Regions from separate parts of the Erwinia sp. Eh17-17 genome, predicted to be linked through region 2. Evidence: predicted binding sites of a transcription regulator. Region 2 holds the regulator's gene; each other region holds the start of a gene.

Region 1 (4,135 bases), 410 kb from region 2:
CGTCATGCCCACGGCCATAATGGCGTTAACCGACGTCTGCTGCAGAATGTTGAACAGGTTGGCCACGGTGAAGAAGTTCGGGCTCAGGCTGGAAACGATGGCAATCAGCACCACCAGCGCAATCAGCGATTTCTGCTCAAGCAGCCATGCCTTACTGATCAGGCGGCGTGAAGGGATTGTTTGCGTACTCATAATGTTGCCAGCTCCGCGCTGTATTGTTTACCCACTGCCGCCGCCATCAAAATTTCCTGCGAGGCTTGTTCAATCGGGAAGTCACCGCTGAGGCGCCCTTCGTGCATCACCAGCACGCGGTCACTCATACCCAGCACTTCCGGCATTTCAGAGGAGACGAGAATGATGCTCAACCCTTCCTGTTTAAACTGGTTAATCAGCTGATAAATCTCTTTTTTCGCCCCAACGTCAACGCCACGCGTCGGCTCATCGAGGATCAGCACTTTCGGCCGCGTCATCAGCCCGCGGGCAATCGCCACTTTCTGCTGATTACCGCCGGAAAGCAGGCCAATCGGCTGGTTCATTGACGGCGTTTTCACGTTAAACAGCTTGATAAAGTCCCCGACGGCCAGCTGCTCTTCGGCATGTTTTAAACGCCCCCCGCCGTGGCTGAAATAGGTAAGGGCTGTCAGTGACATGTTCTCTTTCACCGACATGCCCAGCACCAGACCATCACGTTTGCGGTCTTCAGAGATGTAGACGATGCCGTTAGCAAGGCCCTCTTCCGGGGTACGCGCTACAACGATTTTCCCGTCCAGCGTCACCGTACCGCTGCTGCGGGATAACGCACCGTACAGCACCTTCATCAGCTCAGTACGACCCGCGCCCATCAGCCCGGCTACGCCGAGAATTTCGCCTTTACGCAGCGTAAAGCTGACGTCGTCCACACCGGAGCCGCAGAGATGTTCAACGTTAAGGCGAACCTCTCCCGGCGCTTTGTTCAGGCGCGGATACTGCTCTTCCAGCTTGCGGCCGACCATCATTTCAATCAGCGAGTCCTCCGTCAGCGTCGCCACTTCGCGTTCGGCAATAAACTGCCCGTCGCGGAAGATGGTGACATCATCGCAGACTTCAAAAATCTCTTTCATACGGTGGGAAATATAAACGATGCCGCAGCCCTGGGCTTTCAGCTCGTTGATCACCCGGAACAGCGAGGCCGTTTCGGTATCCGTCAGCGCATCCGTCGGTTCGTCCATGACGATCACTTTCGACTCGAAGCTCAGCACCTTGGCGATCTCGACCATCTGCTGGTCGCCAATCGACAGGTCGCCCACCAGCTTATGGCTGCTGAAGCGCAGATTCAGGCGTTTCAGCAGGGTATCTGCTTCGGCATGCATCTTTTTCCACTGAATGCGGCCAAAGCGGTTAACAAATTCGCGGCCGAGAAAAATGTTCTCAGCAATACTCAGTTGGGGGATCAGGTTGAGTTCCTGATGGATGATGCCGATCCCGGCTTCCTGAGACTCTTTCGGCCCGTTAAAAGTGGTTTCCTTACCCAGCCATACAAAAGATCCCGCATCACGGGCGTAAATCCCGGTCAGCACTTTCATCATGGTGGATTTACCTGCGCCGTTCTCGCCCACCAGCGCCATCACGCGGCCGGGGTAGACAGAGATCGCCGCCCCCGACAGCGCCTTAACGCCGGGGAAGGATTTATCAATGCCTTTTAATTGCAGTAAAGGTTGCATAACAGCCTCAGAAGGTCACGCCAGCGACCAGGATGACATTCGCATACGGAGAACACTCTCCGCTGCGAATGACCGCCTGACTGCGCTGAGTTTGTTGTTTGAACTGTTCGTGACTGACATAACTGATACTAATGGTATTACCCTGGTGTTGTTGCAGTAAGTCGAGCAGGGCGATCAGGTCGCTATGAAGCTGCGGATTATGCTGCTTAATTTCTTCCGCAATGATGGCACTCTCTACCTGCATCTCGTGGGTGACCGCATGGGCAACCTGTAAAAACGTCGGAATTCCATGGGTTACCGCCAGGTCAATCCGCTGCGGACCCTGTGGGATCGGCAGGCCAGCATCGCCAATCACGATGCTGTCAGTATGACCAAGACGTGAAATCACGGACGAGATAGCAGAATTCAGTAAGGTGCCTTTTTTCATTATTCACTCCAGAGCGAAACGTTTCGCTGACTAGCAGTGTATGAAAAGGCGGAGGGAACACAATCACCAGATGTTGGAAGTGTGATCAACATCGAAACGTTTCGCTGACATTGATGCACATTTGATTTAAGGATTAAAATTACCGAGAAACAACCCCTTAAAACAATACAAACCATTATTTTTCACAAAGAGAAAAATAAAAAAAACCTGTCAGCCACTACAAACAAATACAAAATTGCCGGTCTCATAATAAAAAAATAAAATCATCCTGCACTACCAATTGTGTCTATTCATACAAATAAGGATATAACCTATGAACGTAAATACACTGGCAGGAAGCTCATTTCCGCTGAAAAACAGTTACACCAACTTCAGCAACTGGTCAGGGGAGATTAAAGGGAGCCATATTATGACTTGTACCCCGGCCAGTGAAAGTGAATTACTGCTGGCAGTAAACTGGGCTTATCAGAATAAATATAAAGCACGTCCCCTGGGCATGCAGCATAACTGGTCGCCATTAACTATCGCGAATAGCAACGATAACAGTCATGTTTTGCTTATCGATATGAAAAAAAGCTTTGCCAATATCTCCATAACGGCCAGTGCAGATGGCGGTATCGTAACGGCACAAACCGGTGTTACCATGGAGAAACTGCTTACCGAGCTGGAAAAAAAGAAACTCGGTTTTATTGCTTTTCCGGCACCGGGAGATATTACTCTTGGTGGCGTTCTGGCAATTGGTGGTCATGGTACAGCCCTACCTGCTGCCGGTGAAACGTTGTCCCGGGGTACAACGTTTGGTTCGCTGAGTAACAGTATTATCTCACTGACTGCCGTAGTGTGGGATGAAACACAGCAGGCCTATATTCTTAAAAAATTCATGCGCTACGAAGCCGATATAGCTGCCTTCCTGGTTCACGTTGGTCGGGCATTTATTAGTGAGGTGACATTACAGGTGCCACGCAATAAGCGCTTACGCTGCCATAGCTTTAGTAATGTTGCTATTGATGAATTGTTTGGCAAACCGGATACCGGAAAACGAGATTTTGCCAGCTTTGTCGAAAAAACAGGTCGCGTTGAGGCTATCTGGTTCCCTTTCACTGATAAACCCTGGGTAAAAACCTGGACGGTGACGCCGTCTTATCCATCCAAGTCACGCCCCGTTCATTCGCCGTATAACTATCCTTTTTCAGATAACGTCCCTAAAGTGTTATCCGACATTATTAAAAATATTCAAAATAATCAACCGCAACTCACGCCAACTTTGGGTAAAACGGAAGCCAACCTGGTAGATATCGGACTGGGTGCCACCAACAGCGGCGATCTTTGGGGATGGAGCAAAGACCTACTATTGTATGTCAAACCCACCACGCTGAGAGTCACCGCAAACGGCTATGCCATCATCACCCGCCGGGCCAATATTCAACGTGTTATCCATGAATTCTTCACCCATTATCAGAATATGGTCGCTAAGTATCAGGCGGTTAATTCATGGCCGATGAATGGACCTGTTGAGATCCGCGTGACCGGGTTAGACCAGCCAACGGAGTGGCTGCCGCCAGGTTCAGTAGCGCCTGCGTTATCAGCAACCCGGCCAGATGATAATCACCCGGAATGGGATACGGCTATCTGGCTGGATATTCTCACCATGCCAGACACGCCTGACGCGAATAAGTTTTATCATGAAATGGAAAACTGGATCTTTAAAAATTATACTGGAGACTATGCCATGGCACGTGTTGAATGGAGTAAAGGGTGGGGTTATACCAATGATGGGACGTGGAGCAATAAAAACGTGTTAAATACGCTGATCCCACAAAGTTTAGGCGGAAAGGATAAATGGGATGCTGCAATAAAAATACTTAATCGTTACGACCCTAACAATATTTTTAGTTCACCCATGTTAAAAAAATTGATGATTGAATAAAGTTATAAATAAAATGGTCTCCTGCCAGGCAGGAGACCAAATTGAATTACAGAGCGTTAAGCGCCCCACTCCTCATCATAA
Region 2 (4,135 bases):
GTAAGCCATGTCAGCCAAACATCCGGTTATCGCCGTCACAGGATCCAGCGGGGCGGGAACCACCACCACCAGCCTGGCCTTCAGAAAAATTTTCCAGCAGCTCAACCTGCGCGCTGCCGAGGTCGAAGGGGACAGCTTTCACCGTTTTACCCGGCCGGAAATGGACATGGCGATCCGTAAAGCGCGCGATATGGGCAAACACGTCAGCTATTTTGGCCCGGAAGCCAACGACTTTGGTCTGCTGGAACAAACCTTCAGCGAGTATGGCCACAGCGGCACCGGCCAGTCGCGCAAATATCTGCACACCTATGATGAAGCGGTGCCGTGGAATCAGGTACCGGGCACATTTACCCCGTGGCAACCCCTGCCGGAACCGACCGACGTACTGTTTTATGAAGGCCTGCACGGCGGCGTCATGACGCCACAGCACAACGTAGCCGAAAAGGTGGACCTGCTGGTCGGCGTGGTGCCAATCGTCAACCTGGAGTGGATACAGAAGCTGGTGAGGGATACCGGCGAGCGTGGCCATTCGCGCGAAGCCGTGATGGACTCTGTGGTGCGCTCAATGGAGGATTACATCAACTTCATTACCCCGCAGTTCTCGCGCACGCATATCAACTTCCAGCGCGTGCCGACGGTGGATACCTCCAACCCGTTTGCCGCACGCGGTATCCCCTCTCTGGATGAAAGCTTCGTGGTGATCCACTTCCAGGGGCTGGAAGATATCGACTTCCCTTACCTGCTGTCGATGTTACAGGGCTCGTTTATCTCTCATATTAAAACGCTGGTGGTGCCGGGAGGCAAAATGGGGCTGGCGATGGAGCTGATTATGGGGCCGCTGGTCAAAAATCTGATTGAAGGCAAGAAAATCGGCTGAGCGGCTCCAGGTGGGATTAAATATTCACGTGCAGCCATTGATACCCTATGTCGCAATCAGGTCGAAAAAATCTCCGCTGATAGCGAGAGCACAGCGATTACTGACGCTTTTCCACCAGGCCTGCACCGGCATTAACCCCAGTGACAGTCATCAGGACAGCTCAATGACTTCGTAGCTGTGCGTCATTTTCACCCCGCTGCCCAGCATAATGGCCACCGAGCAATACTTCTCTGCGGAAAGATCGACCGCGCGGGACACCGCCTTATCCCCCAGCGCTTTGCCGCTGACGATAAAATGCAGATTGATATGGGTGAAAATACGCGGGGCCTCTTCACGACGCTCTGACGTTAACTTCACCTCACAGTCGGCCACATCGTGACGGCCTTTTTGTAAAATAGAGACCACATCAATGGCGCTACAGCCTCCGGCCGCCATCAGCACCATCTCCATCGGGCTGGGTGCTTTATCCCCTGAGTTTCCATCCATCAGAATCTGATGGCCAGATGAGGATTCTCCCAAAAATGTCAGCCCTTCAACCCATTTAACACGTGCCTGCATAACTAAATCCTCGAATTCATTCAGTTACCGCAGAGTACGCCGCGCCAGGAAAAACGGCAATGCTCCCTTTTTCAAATTATGCTGAAGCGAGACAACAGAAGACAGTCTGGTAAAGCTGTGCTACAAACAAAGCTGCAATATTTTACTGGCATGAGAATGCAAGGTAAAAACGGGACGACAGCACGAGCCATGCTCTTAACAGAGGCCCGTATCATTTCCTATGGGAACGCTTGAATATTTCAACGCCTGGCAGGGACTCATACCCTGATACCCTAAATATTTCGCGCAGCAGGCCAGCGGCGACGCCGCTGCAGCACGTAGAATACAGGGTAGATTAGGCACGATTACAACAGAGGATAACAGCGAATGGTTCTCGGCAAACCGCAAACAGACCCTACTCTCGAATGGTTCCTGTCACATTGCCATATTCACAAATATCCATCCAAAAGCACGCTGATTCATCAGGGTGAAAAGGCGGAAACCCTCTACTACATCGTTAAAGGTTCTGTAGCGGTGTTAATCAAGGATGAAGAAGGCAAAGAGATGATCCTCTCTTACCTCAACCAGGGCGACTTTATTGGCGAACTGGGCCTCTTTGAAGAAGGTCAGGAGCGCAGTGCGTGGGTACGTGCAAAAACAGCCTGTGAAGTGGCTGAAATCTCCTACAAAAAATTCCGTCAGTTGATTCAGGTGAATCCTGACATCCTGATGCGCCTGTCTTCACAAATGGCGCGTCGACTGCAGGTCACATCAGAGAAAGTGGGTAATTTAGCTTTCCTTGACGTTACCGGGCGCATTGCCCAGACGTTACTGAATCTGGCGAAGCAGCCTGATGCCATGACTCACCCGGATGGTATGCAGATTAAAATCACCCGTCAGGAGATCGGCCAGATTGTTGGCTGTTCCCGCGAAACCGTTGGCCGTATTCTGAAAATGCTGGAAGATCAGAACCTGATCTCCGCACACGGTAAAACTATCGTTGTTTACGGCACACGTTAACCGGCTCTGACCCCACGGCGCGACGCCCTGTCGCGCCGTTTTTATTTGGTGTGGATCATGTGGCGGCGAATCATCTATCATCCCGAAGTTAACTATGCGCTCAGGCAAACGCTGGTGCTGTGTTTACCTGTGGCCATTGGCTGGATGCTGGGTGAACTGCAAAGCGGTCTGCTGTTCTCTTTGGTGCCTGCCTGCTGTAATAACGCCGGTCTTGATACCCCGCACAAACGCTTCTTTAAACGCCTGATAGTGGGCGGTGGACTGTTCGCCTTCAGCAGTTTTTTAATCCAGTACGCCGGAGCCGAAGGCGTGCCGCTGCCGGTGATCCTGCTGGTCATGGCATTATTGCTGGGCGTGACCGGTGAAATCAGTCCGCTTCATGGCCGTCTGTTACCCGCTTCTCTGATCGCTGCCATCTTCACCCTCAGCCTTGCCGGGCGGATGCCGATGTGGCAGCCACCGCTGTTGTATATTCTTGGCACCGTCTGGTACGGCGCATTTAACTGGTTCTGGTTCTGGCTGTGGAAAGAGCAGCCGATGCGCGAAACCCTCAGTCTGCTATACCGCGAGCTGGCCGACTACTGCGACGCCAAATACACCCTGCTCACCCGACTGACTGACCCGGAAACTGCCCTGCCGCCGCTGCTGGCACGCCAGCAGAAAGCGGTCGATCTGATTAACACCTGCTACCAGCAGATGCATATGCTGTCCGCCAGCCGCGATAACCACTATCAGCGCCTGACGCGGGCGTTTCAGGTGGCACTCGACTTACAGGAACACATTGCGGTCAGTCTGCATCAGCCGGAAGAAGTGCAGAAACTGGTGGAGCAGAGCCACGCTGAGGCGGTGATCCGCTGGAATGCCCAGACCATTGCCGCCCGGCTGCGGGTGCTGGCGGATGACATTCTCTACCACCGTTTTGCGCAACGTTTCACCATGGACAAACCGCTGCAGGCGCTGGAGAAAATCGCCCGTCAGCATCCGGATAACCCGGTGGGTAACTTTTGTTACTACCACTTCAGCCGCATTGCACGGGTACTACGCACCCAGCGCCCGCTGTACCGTCGCGACCTGATGGCCGACCGCCAGCGCCGCCTGCCGCTGCTTCCCGCGCTGAAAAGCTACCTGTCGCTGAAATCCTCGGCCCTGCGCACCGCCGCACGCTATGCCGTTATGCTGACCTTTGCCAGCTCTCTGGCACTGTTCTTTAACCTGCCGAAGCCTTACTGGATCCTGATGACAGTGATGTTTGTCAGCCTTAATGGTTACAGCGCCACCAGGGTACGTATTCAGCACAGAGCGCTGGGTACGCTGGCCGGGCTGGTGATTGCCGCCACCACGCTGGGCCTGCATGTCCCGGAGTCCTGGGTGCTGCTGATCATGCTGGCCATCACCCTGGTGAGCTACCTGTTTATCCGTAAATTTTACGGCTGGGCCACGATTGGATTTACCGTCACCACCGTTTATTCGCTGCAATTGCTGTCCCTCAACGGGGCGCAGTTCCTGGTGCCGCGCCTGCTGGATACGCTGATAGGCTGTCTGATTGCGTTTGCCGGCATGATCTGGCTGTGGCCGCAGTGGCAGAGCGGGTTGATGCGTCAGAATGCGCACGACGCGCTGGAAACCTATCAGGAAGCCCTGCAGATGCTGCTGGGCAGTGAGCAGGAGGCGGTGAAGCTGGCGTACCAGCGGATGCGGGTC
Region 3 (4,135 bases), on a different contig from region 2:
TTACAATCTGGGCGAGCACGATGTGCTGGCGCTGATGCTGAAAGACGGCACTCTTCTTTATGTGCGTCCCTTCCCCGATAACACCATTAATCGCAATATTTCCAACAGCCCGCTGTTTACCAACCTGCTGAAAAACGCCACCGACGGAACGGCAATCTACCCATCGGCGCTGGATGGCATCGAACGGGTATTCGGCTATGCCAGCCTGAAGCGCTACCCGCTGGTGGTCGCCATCGGCTATGACAAGCAGCAGCTGCTTGAGGTCTGGTTCTCTGATATCAGCATCTCCATCGTACTCTGTACCATCCTGCTGCTGGTGATCTTCCTGCTCGGTTTACTGGTGCTGCGCCATATTTCACTTAATCTGAGAAACCAGCATGAACTGACCCAGGTACGCGATCGGCTGACCTCGATGAACCGCACGCTGCAAACACTGGCGCTGGTAGATGGCCTGACGGGGCTGGCGAATCGCAGACAGTTTGATCTCTATTTACAACGCAGCGCAGAACGTTCGGCAAAACTGCATACGCCGCTGGCGCTGCTGATGATTGATGTTGACTCATTTAAGCTATTTAACGACACCTATGGGCACCTTGCGGGAGATGAATGCCTCAAACTTATTGGAGATACGCTAACGCAGCTTCCACGTCGCCCGGTAGATCTGGTTGCCCGCTACGGCGGAGAAGAGTTTGCGGTCATTATGCCGGGGGCCAACCATGAGGCCGCACTGCGATTTGCCCATCAGGCGGTAGATGCCATCGCCGCACTCGCCATTCCACACGAGCAGGCCACCACCACTGGGGGTATCGTGACCATCAGCGCAGGAATGCATGTGATCAACGCCGAACGTAGCGCTAACATCAGTCAGGCACTGATTGCCGAGGCAGATAAAGCACTTTATGCAGCAAAAAAGGCGGGGAAAAACCGGGTGGAGGAGAATCAGTCATTCGTCACAAGGCCCTGATGTCGGCATCAGGGCCTTGCAGGGGCTGACCGGAACAGAAGGTCAGCCCGCAGAACATTAAACGATACCCTGACTGCGCAGGTAATCTTCGTAGTCACCGGTAAAGTCGTTGATTTTACCTGGGGTCATTTCTATCACGCGGGTCGCCAGTGAGCTGACGAACTCGCGGTCATGAGAAACGAAGATCAACGTTCCTTCGTACATCTCCAGCGCCATATTCAGCGCTTCGATAGATTCCATATCAAGGTGGTTAGTAGGTTCATCCATGATCAGAACGTTAGGTTTCTGCATCATCAGCTTGCCGAACAGCATACGGCCTTTCTCACCACCCGACAGCACCTTAGCAGGCTTTTTGATATCGTCCTGGCTGAACAGCAGACGACCGAGGATCCCGCGCACGGCCTGCTCATCATCGCCTTCTTGCTTCCACTGGCTCATCCAGTCGAACACGTTAAGGTCATCGGCAAAATCATGGGCATGGTCCTGCGCATAATAACCAATCAGCGCATTTTCCGACCATTTCACCGTGCCGTTATCCGGCAGCAGTTCGCCAATCAGGGTTTTCAGCAGCGTGGTTTTACCAATACCGTTCGGGCCCAGGATCGCCAGCTTTTCGCCTACTTCCAGCAGCATATTGACGTTTTTAAACAGCGGACCGTTGTCAAAACCTTTGGTCACGGCTTCCAGCGTCAGCGCATTACGGAACAGCTTCTTATCCTGCTCGAAGCGGATAAACGGGTTCTGACGGCTGGAGGCTTTGACTTCATCAAGCTTGATTTTATCAATCTGCTTGGCGCGTGAGGTTGCCTGACGGGACTTGGAGGCGTTGGCGCTGAAGCGGCTGACGAAAGACTGCAGTTCGTTGATCTGCGCTTTCTTCTTGGCGTTATCCGATAGCAGACGCTCACGCGCCTGCGTAGATGCCGTCATGTATTCATCGTAGTTGCCCGGATAAACGCGCAGTTCACCGTAGTCGAGATCGGCCATGTGCGTACAGACCATGTTCAGGAAGTGACGGTCATGCGAAATAATGATCATGGTGCTGTTACGTTCGTTCAGCACCTGCTCCAGCCAGCGAATTGTATCGATGTCCAGGTTGTTCGTCGGTTCGTCGAGCAGCAGAATTTCCGGGTTGGAGAACAGCGCCTGTGCCAGCAGCACACGCAGTTTCCAGCCGGGAGCGACTTCGCTCATCGGGCCGTAGTGCTGCTCCAGCGGAATACCCACGCCCAGCAGCAGTTCACCGGCACGGGCTTCAGCGGTGTAGCCGTCCATCTCGCCATACTTCTCTTCGAGATCAGCGACTTTGTAACCGTCTTCTTCGCTCATTTCCGGCAGCGCATAGATGGCATCACGCTCTTCCTTCACCGCCCACAGCTCGCCGTGGCCCATGATCACCGTATCGAGTACCGAGTACTTTTCAAAGGCGAACTGATCCTGACGCAGTTTACCCAGGCGCTCGTTCGGATCGAGGGAGACGTTACCGCCGGAAGGCACCAGGTCGCCACCAAGAATTTTCATAAAGGTGGACTTGCCGCTGCCGTTGGCACCGATCAGACCGTAGCGGTTGCCGCCGCCAAATTTGACAGAGATGTTTTCGAACAGCGGCTTACTGCCAAACTGCATGGTGACGTTGCTGGAAACTAGCACAGAGATAGCCTTTAATTTGCGATGTGAGTATGTGAGTCAGGGCGCATTATGCCAAAAAAAACAGGCGGGGAATACAGCAGTCTGGCAGGAGGAATGGCTGATGGGCACAATGAAGCCGGGGATGCCCCCGGCCCGTAGTAAGGTTAATGACTTTCTGCTTTACGCTTCGATGCCGCTAATGCCTTGCCCTCTTCCTCGTTACTCAGCCAGTCATGCAGATAATGTTCGATCTGCTCCAGGCTGCGGTTGCGAGTTTCCGGGATGCATTTGATCACGAATATTGCGCCAACAATGCCAATCAGGCCGAAGATAAAGAAAGCACCCGACAGCCCCACGCTGGCCAGTAGCATCGGGAAGGCCAGAGAAATAAGGAAGTTGGCAATCCACATGGCAAATACTGCTCCACCCATAAATATGCCACGCAGGCGGGTCGGGAAGATTTCTGACAGCAGCAGCCAGGTAACCGGGGATAACGCGCCCTGCTGGAAGCTGAGGAACATCAGCATGCCCAGTAGCACCATATAGCTGCGCAGCATATCAACCTGGCCATTGACGGTTTCCGGCATAAAATAGCTGACGGCACCGATAAAGAACAGGCAGGCGGTACAGCCGAACTGACCGATTTTGACCATAGTGCGTCGGCCAATTTTACCCAACAGCCAGATGCCGACAAAGGTCATCAGCACCGAGATCGCGCCGTTAGCGATGGTGGCAAACAGCGCAGCATCAGTACTCATTCCGACCGCTTTCAGCATCGTCGGCGCATAGTACATAATGGTGTTCACACCGGAGGTTTGCTGGATAACCGCCACGCCAATCCCGATCAGGAACAGCTTAAACAGCCAGGGCTTTCTCAGCTCGCGTACGCTGGAGCGCGTCTGTTGCTTATCTTCCTCTTCCAGCGTTTCAGTGATCTCTTCCAGCTCCCACTCTACATCCTCTTTGGCACGGGTGCGCTCGAGCACCTTACGCGCTTCCGCCAGGCGGCCTTTCATCGCGTACCAGCGTGGTGAATCCGGCATAAACATCATGCCAAACCACAGCAGAACGGCAGGAATAGTCGCCACGGCCAGCATCCAGCGCCAGGTTTCATGCCCGCCCCAGGCCGCATTAAACCCGGCGTTGGACATGTAAGCCAGCATCTGACCGGAAACGATCATCAGTTCCTGAATAGTCACCAGCTGCCCGCGCTTATTCGCCGGGGCGATTTCAGCAATATAGATCGGCACGGTGGCAGAGGCGCCACCGACGGCGACGCCTAATACCAGTCGGAAGAAGATCATCCATTCCACATTCGGTGCCAGGGCGGTGCCCATTGCGCCGACAGCGAAAATCATCGCCAGAATGATAATGATCTTTTTACGCCCGGCAGACGCGGCGAAGTGCCCGGAGAATAGCGCGCCAAACGCGGCACCAAACAGCAGTGAGCTGGTGACCAGCCCGGTAGTGAAGGGAGTAAGGTGTAATTCGTCGCCCATAAACAGCAGAGCGCCCGAGATAACGCCGGTATCGTAACCGAAA
Region 4 (4,135 bases), on a different contig from region 2:
AACCGTCTTAATGTCTGGGATATGCAGTACGACCTTTACCACTCGCTCAACCCGACAACCCTGCTGGCGTGGGAGCTTTATGGTCGCTTCGCCGGGGGGCACGTCCCCTGGACGATGGACGGCTCCCTGGGTGACAGCCATCATCTGCGGGGATATTACCAGGGGCGTTATCGCGATCGCAACGTGGTGAGCACACAGCTTGAATTACGCAAAAAACTGAACTGGCGCCATGGCATCGTTGCCTGGGCTGGCGCAGGCAGTATGTCCTCCAGAGCCAGAGATGTTGCAGACGGTCACTGGCTTCCCTCCGTGGGCCTCGGCTATCGTTTTAAGATTAAGCAAAGAATGAACTTACGTCTCGACTATGGCGTGGGTCAGAAAAGTTCAGGTTTCTATTTTCAGGTTGGGGAAGCCTTTTAATGAAAAAAACATGGCTGATGTTAAGTCTGGTATTAAGCGCCTGCCAGGCGCCGCCGCAGCCGGAGTCAGATTTAAAACAGGGTGATTTACAGTTACCTGCGGCACAGGCGAAACAGGTCTGGCCGACCCTTCCCTCGCTGACGGCACCGGATGGCCTGCGCCCCTGCTGCGCCTTCGGCTATGAGGTGCGCGCTAAATTACTGGGCATTCCCGTCCCCTTTATTCATTTCAACAATGTGGTGGACCCGGATAATACGGGTGAACATCACTATAACGACAGCTGGATAAGCATGATCATGACGCTGACGGGCATGAACAGCGAGCATGACGGGATTATTTATACGCGCCGCGGCGGATTTATCGATCTTGCCCACGTGCGGGATACTGCCGATAACACGCTTTGGCTGTTTAACCAGATCTTACCGCAGCTCGGCCATGCCGGAACCATCAAACTCCCCGATGAACTTGGGCAGCGCATTATCCGGCTATCGTCATTCCCCGCGCCTGACAGCGAACTGGATCGCTACAATCTGGCGGTCAGGCTGGCTGCGCAACTGGCCTTCCAGCTTGCTGTCTGGCATGAAGTGGCTCAGTGGTACGGTTATCAGTCGGTACCGGGGTATCCTGAAGGAGTGTCTGCATTCTCACTGGAAGATCTGTACTCCAATCTGCTGGGTGCGCGCATTGCTATCGACCTGCTTAACACCGGCGGCGGCGTGTCAATGGCGCAGTATCAACAGTCGATGGCGCAGATGCTTGCGGAGGCGCTAAAACAGCTGCAGGCGGTCAGCCCCAAAGATACCCGCTTTCAGTTTGATATGGTGGATGGCAAATGGTGGAACAGCCACTGCCGCCTGCCGGATAAATTCCTCCTGCGCATGCGCAACTACAGTACCCGCGACCGCCGACTGCCCACTCGCCCGGCAGACACGGTTCCTGAACTGTGGTTAACGCTGCCCGACCGGTTTAACCACCAGCCTCTTGCTGATTTTGCCCGGCTGGAAATCTGGCAGGGCGAGGATATGGCGAAACTCCCCGCTCCTGACCTGATGTACGGCTATCACGATTTTGCGGCCCTCGCCCAGCAGGCTGAAAAAGCCGATCGCCAGCATTTACAGAGGTACGGTGAACAGTGTGACTAGCGAAATATTCACATCGCGACCCCGCTCATCCATAAGCCAGCCTTATAACTCAATTTGAAAGGGGGCGGTGACGTTTTCCCGGCGGCGGCCCATTTTTTTTCCTTAGTCGGTGAAAAACACCAGGCAACCGTTTTCCTTGCTGACGATCCCGCTGAAAACCCTCTTTCTGAATAAGTTCCCTTTTAGTAGGGTTATTTTGTGACAACCATCACACTTTAGCTGAATTGAAATGAAACAGAATTTGACAAGTGTGAGCAATCTCTATTTCCTAATGCGCTGATAGCGGCACACTGCCGCAGCATTGATGGCGGGTGCTTTCTTCGACGTTTTGAACGCTCACTTGTCGCCCATAGATAACATGACCCGATTGGCGCACTGGCTACAGAACCGGGTCTCAGAGCATGTGGTAATAATAATGAAATATAAAATTATGATGGCTGGTGCGCTGGCCGCGCTCTCTTATACCAACGTTTCTTTTGCCGCTGACAATAACGCGGAATATGTTTCAGACTGGTGGCATCAGAGCGTTAACGTGGTCGGCAGCTATCACACCCGCTTCGGGCCGCAGCTGAACAACGATGTGTATCTGGAATACGAAGCCTTTGCCAAAAAGGACTGGTTCGATTTCTACGGCTATATCGATGTGCCTAAATTCTTCGGCGTGGGCAACGGCAATGACGTCGGCGCATGGGATGACGGCTCCCCGTTCTTTATGGAGATCGAACCGCGCTTCTCTATCGACAAGCTGACCGGCACCAGTCTGGCATTTGGCCCGTTCAAAGAGTGGTACTTCGCCAACAACTATATCTACGATATGGGTGATAACCGCGCCAATCGTCAGAATACCTGGTATATGGGTCTGGGTACCGACATCGACACCCACTCGGATATTGGCCTGTCATTCAACGTGTACGCCAAATATCAGTGGGCAAACTACGGCGCAGCGAACGAAAACCAGTGGGATGGTTACCGCTTCAAGGTGAAATACTTCGTCCCGCTGACCCAGCTGTGGGGCGGCAACCTGAGCTATATCGGCTTTACCAACTTTGACTGGGGCTCCGACCTGGGCGATAACTCCGCACCGGCGCGTACCAGCAACTCCATCGCTTCCAGCCATATTCTCTCGCTGGGCTATGACCACTGGCACTATTCCGTTGTGGCGCGTTACTTCCACAACGGCGGACAGTGGAACGACGGCACCGAGCTGAACTTCGGGAAAGGTGATTTCAACGTGAAATCAAACGGTTTCGGTTACTACCTGGTGGTCGGTTACAACTTCTGATCGCCGGCGGCGCGGGGGCCGGAAAAACGGTTCCCCCACCATCCGCAAAAAACCATGCTGAACGCGCCTCCGGGCGCGTTTTTTTTGCCGGTGATAAAACGTTATACTCGTGCGGCAATATTGCATCCTCTAAAAGGAATTTTTATGTCTGCTAAGTCTGTCGATCACAGCGTGAAACTACGCCCGCTGGAGCGCGAAGATCTGCGGTTTGTCCATCAACTGGATAATAACGCCAGCGTCATGCGCTACTGGTTTGAAGAGCCGTACGAGGCGTTTGTTGAGCTGTCCGATCTTTACGACAAGCATATTCACGATCAGAGTGAGCGGCGCTTTGTCGTCGAGCACGAAGGGAGCAATGCCGGGCTGGTAGAGTTAGTGGAGATTAACCATATCCACCGCCGCGCGGAGTTTCAGATTATTATCGCCCCCAGCCATCAGGGCAAAGGGCTGGCCAGTAAAGCGGCAAGGCTGGCGATGGATTACGGTTTTTCAGTGCTGAACCTGTATAAACTCTACCTGATCGTCGATAAAGAGAACGAAAAGGCCATCCACATTTATCGCAAGCTGGGCTTTGAAATTGAAGGCGAGCTGATCCACGAATTCTTTATCAACGGTGAATACCGCAACACTATCCGCATGTGCATTTTCCAGCATCAGTATCTGGAAAAATTTAAACCGGCACACAGCATGGTGAAAACCACCGCACAGTAATAAAAAAACGGCAGGTGGGATAAGCCAGCCTGCCGTTGTGGTATCAGCCGCCGCGCGCGCCGACCGGATTCATAATGGTCAGCAAGCGCTCCGGCTCTATCTTGTACATCCCGCCATAGAACGGATCAACCAGCAGCCAGCCGGGGAAGCCGAGCAGCGGGATATTCCCCAGCAGATACCACAGATTCGGGCTCTCCTTCAGCGGCAGCGTCTGCGGCACATAGCCCTGACGTTCCAGCATCACCAGATACTTTTTCTTGCCGAAGTAGTTACCGTTAGACTTCATCAGCGTGACGGTTTTCGGCGTGTAGCCCTCCGCCACCGCTTTACCGGTCTCATCCTGCACGACAAACTTCACGCCCGGAGGCTGAGTCTGCAGAGTGACGTCCTGCGTTTCACTACCGACAATCGTGGCGCAGCCACTTAACATCCACGCTGCTGCCAGCGCTGCTATCAGCCGTTTCATCATTCATCCTGCCTGAATCCATCATGCTATCAGTTTACGCGCCAGCCGCCGTAAGCTAGCGCGCTAATACCGAGATGAATTGGTGGTTTATTCAGCCATTGACCTGGGGGTGGA

Evidence for each region. The regulator CRP, encoded in region 2, controls carbon source genes, mostly activating them, when cyclic AMP is high. The targets are predictions, from matches to a motif close to ATGTGANNNNNNTCACAT.
Region 1: rbsD (D-ribose pyranase) is a predicted target of CRP. The motif match lies at 2,207-2,224, and genes of this name have one in related genera.
Region 3: ABEH87_RS07370 (ABC-F family ATPase) is a predicted target of CRP. The motif match lies at 2,644-2,661, and genes of this name have one in related genera.
Region 4: ABEH87_RS15490 (nucleoside-specific channel-forming protein Tsx) is a predicted target of CRP. The motif match lies at 1,759-1,776, and genes of this name have one in related genera.

Annotation. Positions count from the first base shown of each region.
Region 1 is NZ_JBDFQT010000004.1:431,937-436,071, reverse strand. Features, by position in the region: gene rbsC (ribose ABC transporter permease) at 1-192, opposite strand, end outside; gene rbsA (ribose ABC transporter ATP-binding protein RbsA) at 189-1,700, opposite strand; gene rbsD (D-ribose pyranase) at 1,708-2,127, opposite strand; gene ABEH87_RS14415 (cholesterol oxidase substrate-binding domain-containing protein) at 2,441-4,054, shown strand; gene ABEH87_RS14410 (hypothetical protein) at 4,111-4,135, opposite strand, start outside.
Region 2 is NZ_JBDFQT010000004.1:21,597-25,731, forward strand. Features, by position in the region: gene ABEH87_RS12605 (phosphoribulokinase) at 8-877, shown strand; gene ABEH87_RS12610 (OsmC family protein) at 1,028-1,435, opposite strand; gene crp (cAMP-activated global transcriptional regulator CRP) at 1,802-2,434, shown strand; gene ABEH87_RS12620 (YccS/YhfK family putative transporter) at 2,492-4,135, shown strand, end outside.
Region 3 is NZ_JBDFQT010000002.1:430,771-434,905, forward strand. Features, by position in the region: gene ABEH87_RS07365 (sensor domain-containing diguanylate cyclase) at 1-964, shown strand, start outside; gene ABEH87_RS07370 (ABC-F family ATPase) at 1,022-2,614, opposite strand; gene ABEH87_RS07375 (sugar porter family MFS transporter) at 2,758-4,135, opposite strand, start outside.
Region 4 is NZ_JBDFQT010000005.1:229,119-233,253, forward strand. Features, by position in the region: gene ABEH87_RS15480 (BamA/TamA family outer membrane protein) at 1-420, shown strand, start outside; gene ABEH87_RS15485 (DUF4056 domain-containing protein) at 420-1,562, shown strand; gene ABEH87_RS15490 (nucleoside-specific channel-forming protein Tsx) at 1,978-2,844, shown strand; gene speG (spermidine N1-acetyltransferase) at 2,989-3,555, shown strand; gene ABEH87_RS15500 (hypothetical protein) at 3,599-4,021, opposite strand; gene mmuP (S-methylmethionine permease) at 4,109-4,135, opposite strand, start outside.